Regions from separate parts of the Shewanella sp. MF05956 genome, predicted to be linked through region 3. Evidence: predicted binding sites of a transcription regulator. Region 3 holds the regulator's gene; each other region holds the start of a gene.
What was found. The regulator sigma-54, encoded in region 3, starts transcription at its own class of promoters, with help from an activator protein. The targets are predictions, from matches to a motif close to GTTGGCACGNNNNTNGNNT.

Region 1 (4,213 bases), on a different contig from region 3:
ATGTCTATTTCAATATCGTACCTGTATTTAGGACTACTAATATCAATTGATTTGCTACTTGTCACATATGAATCAACAATCACTACTCACTGAAAAGCAATAGTATATCGAACAACGGATTGGTGACTGTTTACACAATGACGGAGATCATCAATGGCTCCAAGATATTGCCCAAAGAACATTAATGATCTCGTCTTGTAAGAACTAATCCTATAATCGAACATTTTTAAACTTTTTCTGTGAATTTTAATAACTTCCTAGAGAGCCATTCATAGTAGAGCTCATTACCATGGATCCAGTCGTGCTGACCATCTGAATACGATACGTTCGAAACATATTCCATTGGCTCAGTAATTTCCTCGTCAAATAATCTAGCTGCATCAAAGAAAGGAATATCGAACTGCTCCAATACATAACGAAGTGCACTATGATATGCATAGATTATTTTCGAAGCAGATTTTGACTCATCAAAGTACTGAGAAAAGGGCGGATCTGAGACCACGATTACATTATGCCCATTGTCTTTTAGTGATATCAATATAGATAATTGTTCAGATTGATCTTCATGGAAAAAATCTACAAAATTTTGTAATCCTAATGGATTATTAATTCTACTATCTTGCGCTTGTAACCAAGCTGCAAATCGAGCAGCATTTTGATGCGTTTGCAATCCAATATTACTAATAATAATTGATTGTTCATTATGACCTAACTTCTCATGAGATTTTATATTTAGTAATGCGGAAGCCCAAAGCTGCCTAGAAGGTGCATTTTCCAGAGGGACAAAATATTCTGTTTTACAAAGCGCAAATTTCTTTTGAGCAAATCCAGAACCGTTCATGATCATCCCACCAGAAAAAGGAGTATTCAGAGCTTTAAGTGCAGTTGATAATTTCCCCATATGGCTATCACCGACGAGTGTTATTTGCGTCAAAGCTTGGCTTTGTGATGATTGAGATAATAAACTGAAAGCTTCGAGCTGTTCTTCTTCACATGCAATTTCATTGATTGCACTACTAATTGGTGGCTTAATCAATGTATTACTAACATTTAAAGCGGTTTGAAAATGTTTCATTACGTATTCAACACCACTTGCGGAAACCGTCCTTCTATTATCTTCGAATCTAAAGTCATTATTTGAATTAACTGAAATAATTTCAAATGAAGGGAAATAGTTCATATCTTCAAAAGAATCAGAAAGGTAACCAGCAACTGCCCGCAACACCGCTTTTGAATATTGACTCGCGACAAGGATGTGTTTATCTGTAGCCGTCGCCGTTAGCGGCACAGGTGATACGGTAAGTATAATATTAAGGTTAGGATTGAGTTCTTTCAAACATTGATGGATTTTTAACAAATCTGACAATATTTCATTATAATTAAATTCATGCAGCTTATAAATTTCTTTATCAAATTTTCCCGCAATAATTCCAGGGCAACTTGGGTAGTATATGTTATTACCATCTTTCCAAGCTTCGGTTAACCCTAAAGTAAAAATAAGAGTGTTTGTTGAAGACAAGGTACTAATCAACTCTTCCTTTGCTTCAAGACGAGAATACTCTAACTCGCTTTTCGATGTAAAACCTTGTGGATAGACATTTGGCCTGAGTAAATCAAGATAGGTGTCAGTTTTCTGGCAGTAATATATATCATGTTGATGATTTTCATTATTATCTAACTTTAGCCACTGCAAAAAGCACCGTGGTGTATAGATGTTTCCTAAAGCAAAACTAGATACTTGGGTAGAATCTAATTTGCTTTGAATAAAAGGATAATTATTGTTTATTAACCACTTACCTACATGTTGAGCAAAGCATGACCCTATGGAGGCGATTGCTCCTTTTTTACAGTCAATTGCTAGGTTACTAAGTAATTCAAATTGTTCTGTTCCTAAATTGACTTGTGCAACACCAGTTTTCCAAAAATGCTGTTGCTTTTGTAATTCATATGGCGATAAATTTTTTGTTGTCATCGTTTTATACTCATTGTTATGAAAGCTAGATGCCAATTATTAAACAATTTAAAAATTATGCACATTTTGCGCCAGCATAGCTGTTATATGAAAGACCTTTTCAAGATAGTTGATATTTATTTCTTAAATTTATGATAATTTACTTATTTTCGAATTTATTGTTAATGAAAATTTTACTAATAGAATATTAATTTAATTGTTCCGACAAAAATGCCGCTGATATCAGCGGCATTTTTTGCTTTAAAACGTTCTATCTATCTATCAATTTAAAACGTTAACTTAAACACCAAGCCAAATGCGGCCTGGTCTTCTATGTCTTCGGTGACATCAGGCTCGCTCAGTTCCATTTCGCCGCCAAAGTAGTAACCGGCATAGGCGTTTACACTCACATTGTCGGTGGCTTTCCAGCCTGCGCGGACAAAAGCAACCCATTCGTCGATCTCAATGGTTTGATCGTCATCTGCTATCAAAAAGCGCTCTGTCCGTTTTGAACTACCGATACCAAAATCAATATCTGGGCGATACTGATAGCTCAGTTCTAGGCCTGCTGGGCCACTAAAACCGGCTTGAAACGGGTTAGCTAGCACTAACTTGTCGTTGATTTGCCAGCGAACGGCTAAATACGGCACGGTGCGCACTTCGGAAATATCATTTAAATACGCCACACCAAAACCCAACATATTACCTGAGTCAAAACGGTACATACTGGATGCTACAACACCATAGCTTTGGGCATTAGATGATGAGGCAGTATCGGCATAAGCATATTTTAATTGCGGTGCCACTAAAAACATCCAGTGATTATCTAGACGATATGTGATTGATAACCCTGCGCTGTATTGATGAACCGTTGACCAGTCTTGCTCGTTAGAGCGTAATGGCGTGGCCTGATTAATGCGCCAATCGTAATCGAGGTTGTCGTAACCGACATTCGCCCCCAGTGACCATTGACGATTTAATGGCATTGAGGCTGAAAAACTGGTTTTCCAGGCGTCACGCTGAAGCTCATTAGCACCAACATCGGCAGTAGCTGCGGACGTACGCGCAACCGTTAATGAAAATGGTGAACGGTCTGGCGCGGCTAAGGCCTGTTGGCTGAGTAATAACCCTGGGATTAACAATAACGATTTAATCAATAAGCTCAGAGTATTGGGCTTAGCGATAACAGCTTTATAAGATGTCATAACGATGTGCATCCTTTCAAAATAAAATGATGAGTAGCGTAAACTATCTGAACCAATACTGATTTAGTCGCGCTTCAGTTCAAATCCTAGGTATTATTTTATCGCAACTTTGTGAGCCCGCAAAAACATCTCAGCGGTATCTTGTAAGTATTGTTGTCTACTTACTAACAAGTGATCAGTCTCTAATGCTAATTCTAAGCGTAATTTTAGCTCACCAAATAACATTAAACATAACCTTACCGCACTGTCGTGAGGGTTAGCGAAATAATACTCACCGTGTTGGTTAACCTTGGTTAAATATTCGCGAATTAATCCCAAAATATGTTTTGGCCCTGCATCGTAAAACAGTTTGGACACTTCTGGGTGAGTCTCTGCTTGTGCGACGCAAGTTTTAAATACAGTCATGGTGTCTTTACTGACTATCAATTCACCAAACTGTTTGGCAAATAGCAATATCACTCGCTGCGGATCGGTTGCATCAATTAAGGCATCGTCAGTGAGTTGATGTACTACACACTTAGAGTCTATTGCGGCAACGAACAAATCATCTTTAGAGCCAAAGTGCGAGTATACCGTCTGCTTTGATACACCCGCATGTTTGGCAACCTCGTCCATACTGGTTAACGGAAAACCTTTGTGGCAAAACAACTCCATTGCCGACTCAAGCACTTGATTGCGCTTTTGTTCACTGCGGCTCAAGTTAACTTGTTCGTCATTGTTTGTGGCTGACGTCTCTTTTGTCATGTGTTTTCCATAGGCTTAAACGAGCGTAAAAATTGAAGGGTTGTATCTGTACAATTAAATCATCATAACCAAAAATAGACTGGACAGTCTAGTTTTATAAAATTAGACTACCAAGTCGAGTTAACAATTAAGTTACATCTTACGGTATGTCGTGCAGGCTTCTGCCATTCCATATTGTTAACGATGAGTCATTGCCAAACCACATATCGCTTTAAGGGAATAATTATGTTTGCTGTCAGGTCATTCACCCAACATCTTCGCTACTGTGCATTAGGGTTGAGCATAATGCTATTAAGTGGTTGTGGCTCTGAGG
Region 2 (4,213 bases), on a different contig from region 3:
AGTTGATGTTGCAGTTTTTGCTGTAGTCCATCCATTACTGACATAGAAAACCCTTTAAATTATTGTACTTAACCTTAACTTGAGGTTATTTAATATTTTGCATCAATGAGTCACTGTTTATCGAAACTCGGCGTTATCGGCTTCAACTGCGGCTTTAAGTTGCTCAAGTACATCTGGCATGGCACTCACCACTCGGCTCCAGGTTGGCATAAACGGGGTTTCCATAGGATTATCTAAAAAGCGTTGCCCTGCGGTAACAATATTTTGCGCAAACATTTCAACGGCTTTTTCTTCTAAATGAATATCTGTGGTTAAGCCGTTCATTAACGCATCATTATGATATGTCTCAACATAATCAAGGGCGACACGGTAGTAAGTGGCTTTTAATGTGCGAAATGATTCTGTACTGAAGGTTTCACCCTGGGTTGCTAATTTACGGAAAAACGCTTTGGTAATATCAATCGACATTTTGGATAAACCCGCCTCTTCGTTGTCGAGTGATAAGTCTTGATGTTTGTGATCATAATTGTCGGCAATATCGACCTGACAAATACGATTATGGGCATAATTACGTTGCATTTCAGACAGCACGCCTATTTCTAAGCCCCAATCACTCGGTATGCGTAAATCGGTCAGTACATCGCGTCTAAAAGAGAATTCTCCTGCGAGTGGATACCGAAAACTGTCCATATATTCCAGGTATTCGTTGTAGCCGACCACTTTTTTAAGTGCCTTAATAAGCGGAGTGACTAATAAACGAGAGACTCGACCGTTAATTTTGCCATCGGATAATCTGGCGTAATAGCCTTTACTAAATGCATAGTTAAATTGTGGATTGGCTACCGGGTAAAGTAACCTGGCTAATAATGACTTTTCGTAGGTGACAATATCACAGTCGTGCAAGGCGACAGATTCAGATTTACCCGACGCTAAAATATAACCCATGCAATACCATACATTGCGGCCTTTACCCAATTCGGTTGGTGCTAGCCCAAGCTTTTGTAATTTGGCGTCTAGGGCTTGTAAACGTGGACCGTCATTCCATAAAATACGGTGATGTTGCGGTAATTCACCAAAAAAACTCAACGCATGTTTATATTGTGCTTCATCAGCACGATCTAAGCCAATCACAATTTCTGACAAGTAAGGTACATCTTTAAGATTGGCCACAATGCCTTTCAAGGCGTCGCCTTCTAGCTCTGAAAATAATGACGGTAAAATAAGCCCTAGTGGACGCGTTTTTGCAAATTTTAATAAGTCTTGTTCGAGTTCTTCGTGAGTGCGGCGGGTTAAGTTGTGCATTGTGGTAACAATGCCATTTTGATAAAAATCGGCCATGTTAAACGCCTCCTAAAGACATTGATGTTGAGGGAGTTGCCAGTGTCGGGGTTAATAAGGTTGCGGTAATACATTCAGCCCAACCTTTGGGCCCGCATTCCTGGCTTTTTATGGTGTGTTTTTTACTTAATACAGGGAAGTCATGCGTTGGTGATTTGATTTGAATCGCGATATCCGCGGCCTCTAACATGGCACTGTCGTTACCACTGTCACCTAAGGCGATTGTGGTTACCTCGCTTTGGTATTGTTTGGCATATATTTGAGCAAGCCAGTTCATGGCTTTGCCCTTATCGCTTTCACCGCCTACGTGTAAAAAGCGCCCACCTTGGAGCATATGCGCACCTAAAGATGTCATGTGTTTAATAAATTCTTGTTTACGCGCTTCATCGCCTTGCCACAACACTGGCTCCGAATAGTGTCGAACCAATGCTAGACGCGCCTTATCGGGCGCTAAATCTGTGACTTCACATAGCTCTTCAACACTAAATGATGAAAAACCAACATACTCATCTTCAAATTCAACCGCTTGCTGCGCTAATAGCTCCAGCCAATGCTCTCGAGGTGGGCAAAACTCTTTAACCCAGTAATAACCTTGCTCAAGGGTGCCTTGAGGTTGCTCATTGAAATAACCAATGGGGATATAAATAACCGCGCCATTTTCAGATATAAACGGTGAATTAATACCAATGGTTTGTTGCAACTTTTCCATTTCGGCAAAGGTTTTACTGGTATTGGCAATAATAGGAATATGACGCTCATTGAGCGCTTCAATCACTTCAATGGCATTATTAAAACTGTAATCGAAGTGGTCGAGTAATGTTCCGTCAATATCAGTGAAAATGAGTGGTTTAGTTGTCATATCATGTCCCTTTATCATCATTGAGTGCTGAGTGAACAAAGCTATAAAAGCGTTAGCTAGCGATGCTAGGTGGCTAAAAAGGTAAGCTTAGAAGCTCATTCGTTTGCAGCTAGCGTCGATAGCCTTCAAAGCCATTACTAACCGGTTTAACATTCTTTAATCGCTGTCTATTCACTGTTTATTCACTATCGTTAATCTATTGTCGCTCGTCACTTTGCTTTGATTGTCTGTCATTACCTTTATAGTGAAGGATTCAGGATATGTGCCAAGCGTAAAATCATTGCACCTAAATGGTTCAATTAGATGTTAGCTACTGATATAAAAAGAATATTAAAAAGGTAAAAACCAATAAGGTAAAAGTGGTGATTGGGTGTAAAGACGGTTAATTGTGCAACAATGAATAGTTATCGCACTACTTTGGTGCAAATTAGTAAGTGAAAAAGTGTAAAAGCGGCAGGATGATAAAGTGCGATAAATGCTTATCACGATAACCGGTTACGGAACGCTTCGCTTAAAGAAACGAGACCTTAGGCTTCGCCCCTAAGTGCTACTAGGTTTGTAAGTAATAAGTGCTAGGTGATAGGGGTGTTTTCAAACCGCACGTCGTCCTCGAATACTTTTATCGTGATCTTGGTGTTTCTTCACCGCATGTCATCCTCGAATGCTTTTATCGGGGATCCAGGTGTTGCTCAAATGCATGTCATCCTCGAGTGCTTTTATCGGGGATCTAGGTGTTTCTGTTGACTTAGATTTTAGGTTTTAAGTCTTAGATTTTATGATTTAACACATAAAAGCTAACACCTGGATTCCGGCTTAAAAGCACTGCCGGAAAGACGGAGTAATGGGCGGTGTTTCGGGGATCAATCATTGTGTTGTTCCAGCGCACGTCATCCTCGAATGCTTAAATCGGGATCCAGGTGTTTCTGTTGACTTATCTTTAGGGTTTTAGATTTTAAGATTAAACACATAAGGACTAACACCTGGATTCCGGCTTAAAAGCATTGCCGGAAAGACGGAGTAGTGGGCGGTGTTTCGGGGGGCAATCATTGTGTTGCTCCAGCGCACGTCATCCTTGAGTGCTTAAATTGGGGATCAGGTGTTGCTTCACCGCATGTCATCCTCGAGTGCTTTTATCGGGGATCCTGGTGTTTCTTCACCGCGTGTCATCCTCGAGTGCTTTTATCGGGGATCCAGGTGTTTCTCAAATAGCCCGTCATCCTCGAATGCTTTTATCGGGGATCCAGGTGTTTCTGTTGACTTAGATTTTATGATTTAAGATTTTAAGATTTAATACGTAAGGACTAACACCTGGATTCCGGCTTAAAAGTATTGCCGGAACGACGGAGTAGTAGGCGGTGTAGGTGTTTTAAAATGATGTCGTCATAGTTATCACTGAAATACTCTACACGCCCGTCATCCCTGAGTGCTTGTATCAGGGATCCAGGTGTTGCTTCATCGCATGTCATCCTCGAGTGCTTTTATCGGGGATCCAGGTGTTGTTTCACCGCATGTCATCCTCGAGTGCTTTTATCGGGGATCCAGGTGTTGCTGTTGACTTAGGTTTTAAGATTTAACACATAAGAGCCAACACCTGGATTCCGGCTAAAAGCATTGCCGGAAAGACGGAGTAGTGGGCGGTGTTTCGGGGGGCAATCATTGTGTTGCTTCACCGCATGTCATCCTCGAGTGCTTTTATCGGGGATCCAGGTGTTTCTGTTGACTTAGATTTTAAGATTTTATGATTTTAAGATTTAACACGTAAGAGCTAACACCTGGATTCCGGCTCAACAGCATTGCCGGAACGACGGAGTTGTGGGCGGTGTAGGTGTTTTGACATGATGTCGTCATAGTTATCACTGAAATACTCTACACGCCCGTCATCCTCGAACGCTTTTATCGGGGATCCAGGTGTTTCTGTTGACTTATTTTTAGGGTTTTAGATTTTAATATTTAACACATAAAAGCTAACACCTGGATTCCGGCTCAACAGCATTGCCGGAAAGACGGAGTAGTGGG
Region 3 (4,213 bases):
TCACCAGAGGCTGACGGCCAAGAAACTCTTGCACAGGCTCATCAAGACCTGTTAATGGTCTTAATTCTATTTCCCAGTGCGGGTTAGGTAAAAAGCGCACGTCGAACATAAAGTCTGCTTCGGTCGGCATACCGTGTTTAAAGCCAAACGATTCAAAATTAATCACTAACTCTTTATCAACACTGCCAAGCAATATTTGTCTTACTTGATCGCTTAGCTCGTAAATATTGAGTGCCGATGTATCGACATAGTGATCAACCATTTTGGCGATAGGTTCGAGTAAGCGGCCTTCTAATTTAATCGCTTCTTGTAATGAAATATGGTTTTTAGATAGCGGGTGTAATCTGCGGGTTTCGCTGTAGCGTTTAAGTAAAACTTTGTCGCTAGAGTTTAAGAAAAAACTGGTAATTTCGGTATCAGGTTGCAGTATTTCAAGTTGTTCTTGAAGCACTTTGCCTTGTTCGGCAATATTGCGCACATCAACACTAATCGCTACTAGGTCATTACTGCCTTTTAACTGAGCCAATAAGGTGCCAATTAGCGGCAATGGCAGGTTATCAACACAGTAATAGCCTAGGTCTTCTAGTACTCTTAATGCTACTGATTTACCTGAGCCTGACCGTCCTGATACGATAACAAGTTTCATGCCGTAATTACCTGATAGAGTTCTGTTGAATCGTGGATTTTACGCAGCTGTTTTAGTACTTGTTTGTCGCTGAGTTTTTGGGCCATCGAGGATAAGGTGCTTAAGTGTTGTTGGCACTGATCTGCAGGAACTAATAATGCAAATAAGATATCGACAGGTTGTTTATCGATGGCATCGAACGAAATGGGTTCTTCGCATTTTACAAAGATCGCAATAGGGTGATCGATTGTCGTTAATCGGCCATGAGGTATTGCAATACCATTACCTATACCTGTGCTACCCATTTTTTCTCTTGCGATAAGGCTTTCAAACACCTCTTGCGAAGACAGGGTCGGGTACTGGGCAGCGACTAAATCGCTGATAAGTTCCAGTACCTTTTTCTTACTGCCCGGTGTGGCACAGGTGGTGCATTCCGGCTGCAGGATGGTACAAAGTTCCATCGTTAGTGTTTTGTATACTTCTCTTTGTGTTTAATTACCTGACGATCGAGCTTATCTATCAGGGCGTCTATTGCTGCATACATGTCTGTATGTTCTGACATTGCAAAAATTTCTCCGCCCTTTAGGCTGACTTTAGCTTCTGCTTTTTGTTGTAATTTTTCTACGTTGAGTACAACGTGAACATTATTGATCTGATCGAAGTGTCGTTCAAGCTTTGAAAACTTTTCCTGAACGTATTCACGTAAAGATTCGGTTATTTCAACATGATGCCCTGATAAATTGATCTGCATTACACTTCTCCATTGTTGAGTGATTTATAAACTCTTACGTTGGTTTGAGGGCGGTATCATCATTGCCTCACGGTATTTTGCAATCGTACGACGAGCAACGTTTATGCCCTGTTCGGCCAGTAGTTGAGCCATTTTGCTGTCGCTAAGCGGCTTTTTCTGGTTTTCTGCTGCAACCAACTTTTTAATAAATGCGCGGATTGCTGTCGATGAACACTCTCCGCCATCATCAGTGCTGACATGGCTAGAGAAAAAGTATTTTAACTCAAACAACCCTCGTGGGGTGTGCATGTATTTTTGAGTGGTCACGCGCGAAATGGTCGATTCATGCATTTCTACGGCTTCAGCAATGTCATTTAATACCATAGGTTTCATGGCTTCTTCGCCATATTCGAAAAACCCTTGTTGGAATTGCACAATGCAATTGGCTACTTTTAACAAGGTATCGTTACGGCTTTCAATGCTTTTGATAAACCATTTAGCTTCTTGCAAATGACCTCGTATAAACTGAGTATCAGATGGGTTTTTACTGCTGCGAGCCATTGCTGCATATTGCTGATTAACACCTATTTTAGGCATGTTATCTGGATTGAGTTCAACAACCCAACGGCCATTCTTTTTAAATACTGTGACATCAGGGATCACGTATTCGTCATCGACGGCAGTAATCAATAAGCCAGGACGCGGATTAAGAGATTGAATTAAGGTAATGGCATCACGTAACTCATCTTCTTTTAAACGCGTTTTACGCATTAATAATCTAAAGTCACGCCCAGCGATTAAATCCAAATAATCTTTGATGAGCATTCGCGCATTTTCAATGTGCGGGGTTGAGTCTGCATATTGTGACAGTTGAATGAGTAAACATTCACTAAGGTCACGTGCAGCAACACCTACGGGGTCAAAATGTTGAATTCGCTTTAACACCGCTTGAACCTCATCAAGCTCAACATTTTCATCGCCCATAGCTTCTAGTATTTCTTCAGTGCTTTGGGTTAGATAGCCGCGTTCATCTATTGCGTCAATGATGGCTGTTGCGATGGCAAGGTCGGTGTCTGAAAATGGCGTTAAGTTTTTTTGCCACTCTAAATGTTCATATAAGCCTTCGGTGGTTTCCCCTTGAAAAGGCATATCATCGTCGCGCATGCTGGCACTACCAGACCCTGACATCGGTGAGGCGGTATAGACTTCATCCCAGGTCGTGTCCATGGGCATGTCGTCCATGGTTTCTTTACTGATGGATTCTGTGGTGTCGATGGTTGAAGTATCTTTTTCGACACTCACATTACTGTTGTCACTGAAGTCTGTGTCTGATTGATCGCGACTTTCTTTTAAGGGATCTTTAGCTTGAGAAAATTCATCTTCTATTTCAAGCAATGGATTTGAGTCCAGCGCCTGTTGGATTTCTTGCTGTAGCTCCAATGAAGATAATTGCAGCAAGCGGATGGCTTGCTGCAATTGAGGGGTCATAGTGAGATGCTGACCCATTTTAAGTTGGAGTGACGCTTTCATTTACCGCTTATCCCTAGATGATTTCCATAAAAATAACAATCTCGAAAAACTGTAATGGGGTGTCACGTACGTCAATGACATTTCACGCAATTTAGGTATCGTTCAATGGAATGAATTAGATAGGCTAAAAGGCGTATACCCAATCAACTTGAAGATACGTGTTTCAGAGCTTCACCGTGTTTTCAATACTAGGCGCGTTAATGCGGTAATGTAGGCACCTTATAAATTAACGCAACAACGTAGTGGGAACACGGTGAAACTCCCAAGGGGCAAGTTTTACACGCGTTCATGCTGTGTTATTGATTTTGGAAAGGGAACGACCATTAACCGCAATCAATGCCTTGCCTAAACGCGTGTAAATTCTTGCTGAAATCGAGTATCTTCAGGTTGTTTGGGTATATAACCTAACTATAGCTTGAATTGTTCACCTAAGTACACCGCTCGAACTTGTTGATTGCTCAAGATCTCTTCAGGTGTTCCTTCGGCAATTAAATTACCTTGGCTTACGATGTAAGCTCTTTCACATACATCGAGTGTTTCGCGAACATTATGGTCGGTGATCAGTACGCCTAATCCACGACTTTTTAGCTGTTGGATAATTTTTTTAATGTCGATAACCGAAATCGGATCAACACCCGCAAAAGGTTCATCAAGCAAAATGAATTTAGGGTTAGCAGCGAGTGCTCGGGCAATTTCGACTCGACGGCGTTCACCGCCAGACAATGACATGCCTTGGCTGTCGCGAATGTGAGTAATGTGAAACTCTTCCAGTAAATGCTGGAGCTGTTCAATACGTTCGTCATTACTGAGTTCTTTGCGGGTTTGTAACACCGCCATGATATTGTCGTGCACGGTGAGTTTTCGAAAAATACTGGCTTCTTGTGGTAAATAACCAATCCCTTTACGGGCTCTAAGATGCATTGGGTCAGCGGTGAGATCGTCATTATCAATTAATATACGGCCTTTATCACTTTTGACTAACCCTACAACCATGTAAAACGTGGTTGTTTTACCGGCACCATTAGGGCCAAGTAAACCGACAATCTGCCCCGTTTTTACAGTTAAGCTGACGTCTTTTACAACTTGACGCGCTTTATAGCTTTTGGCTAGGTTTTCAGCTGTTAAGGTAATTTGGCTCATGGTTTTATCTGCTTGTTGACAGGGATCTCAGGCAGCTTTTGTTTTGGCGCTGACTCGTCTTGGAAATTTTCTGGTTGAATAATCGTGATGACGCGATCTTGGCCTTTACCGGTACTCTCAGCAATTAACTCTTGGGCTTTAATGTTGTATTTAATTAGGTTGCCCGTGACCTGACTGCCTGCTTGGTC

Region 1: AC19MX_RS02020 (GSCFA domain-containing protein) is a predicted target of sigma-54. The motif match lies at 2,030-2,048, and genes of this name have one in related genera.
Region 2: AC19MX_RS14035 (HAD-IIB family hydrolase) is a predicted target of sigma-54. The motif match lies at 2,449-2,467, and genes of this name have one in related genera.

Annotation. Positions count from the first base shown of each region.
Region 1 is NZ_JCAYNV010000002.1:20,479-24,691, forward strand. Features, by position in the region: gene AC19MX_RS02020 (GSCFA domain-containing protein) at 227-1,972, opposite strand; gene AC19MX_RS02025 (autotransporter outer membrane beta-barrel domain-containing protein) at 2,239-3,156, opposite strand; gene AC19MX_RS02030 (TetR/AcrR family transcriptional regulator) at 3,250-3,900, opposite strand; gene AC19MX_RS02035 (efflux RND transporter periplasmic adaptor subunit) at 4,126-4,213, shown strand, end outside.
Region 2 is NZ_JCAYNV010000012.1:23,586-27,798, reverse strand. Features, by position in the region: gene AC19MX_RS14045 (sugar phosphorylase) at 1-44, opposite strand, end outside; gene AC19MX_RS14040 (glycosyltransferase family protein) at 118-1,338, opposite strand; gene AC19MX_RS14035 (HAD-IIB family hydrolase) at 1,340-2,197, opposite strand.
Region 3 is NZ_JCAYNV010000003.1:263,349-267,561, reverse strand. Features, by position in the region: gene rapZ (RNase adapter RapZ) at 1-646, opposite strand, end outside; gene ptsN (PTS IIA-like nitrogen regulatory protein PtsN) at 643-1,086, opposite strand; gene hpf (ribosome hibernation promoting factor) at 1,089-1,376, opposite strand; gene AC19MX_RS04875 (RNA polymerase factor sigma-54) at 1,401-2,885, opposite strand; gene lptB (LPS export ABC transporter ATP-binding protein) at 3,294-4,025, opposite strand; gene lptA (lipopolysaccharide transport periplasmic protein LptA) at 4,022-4,213, opposite strand, start outside.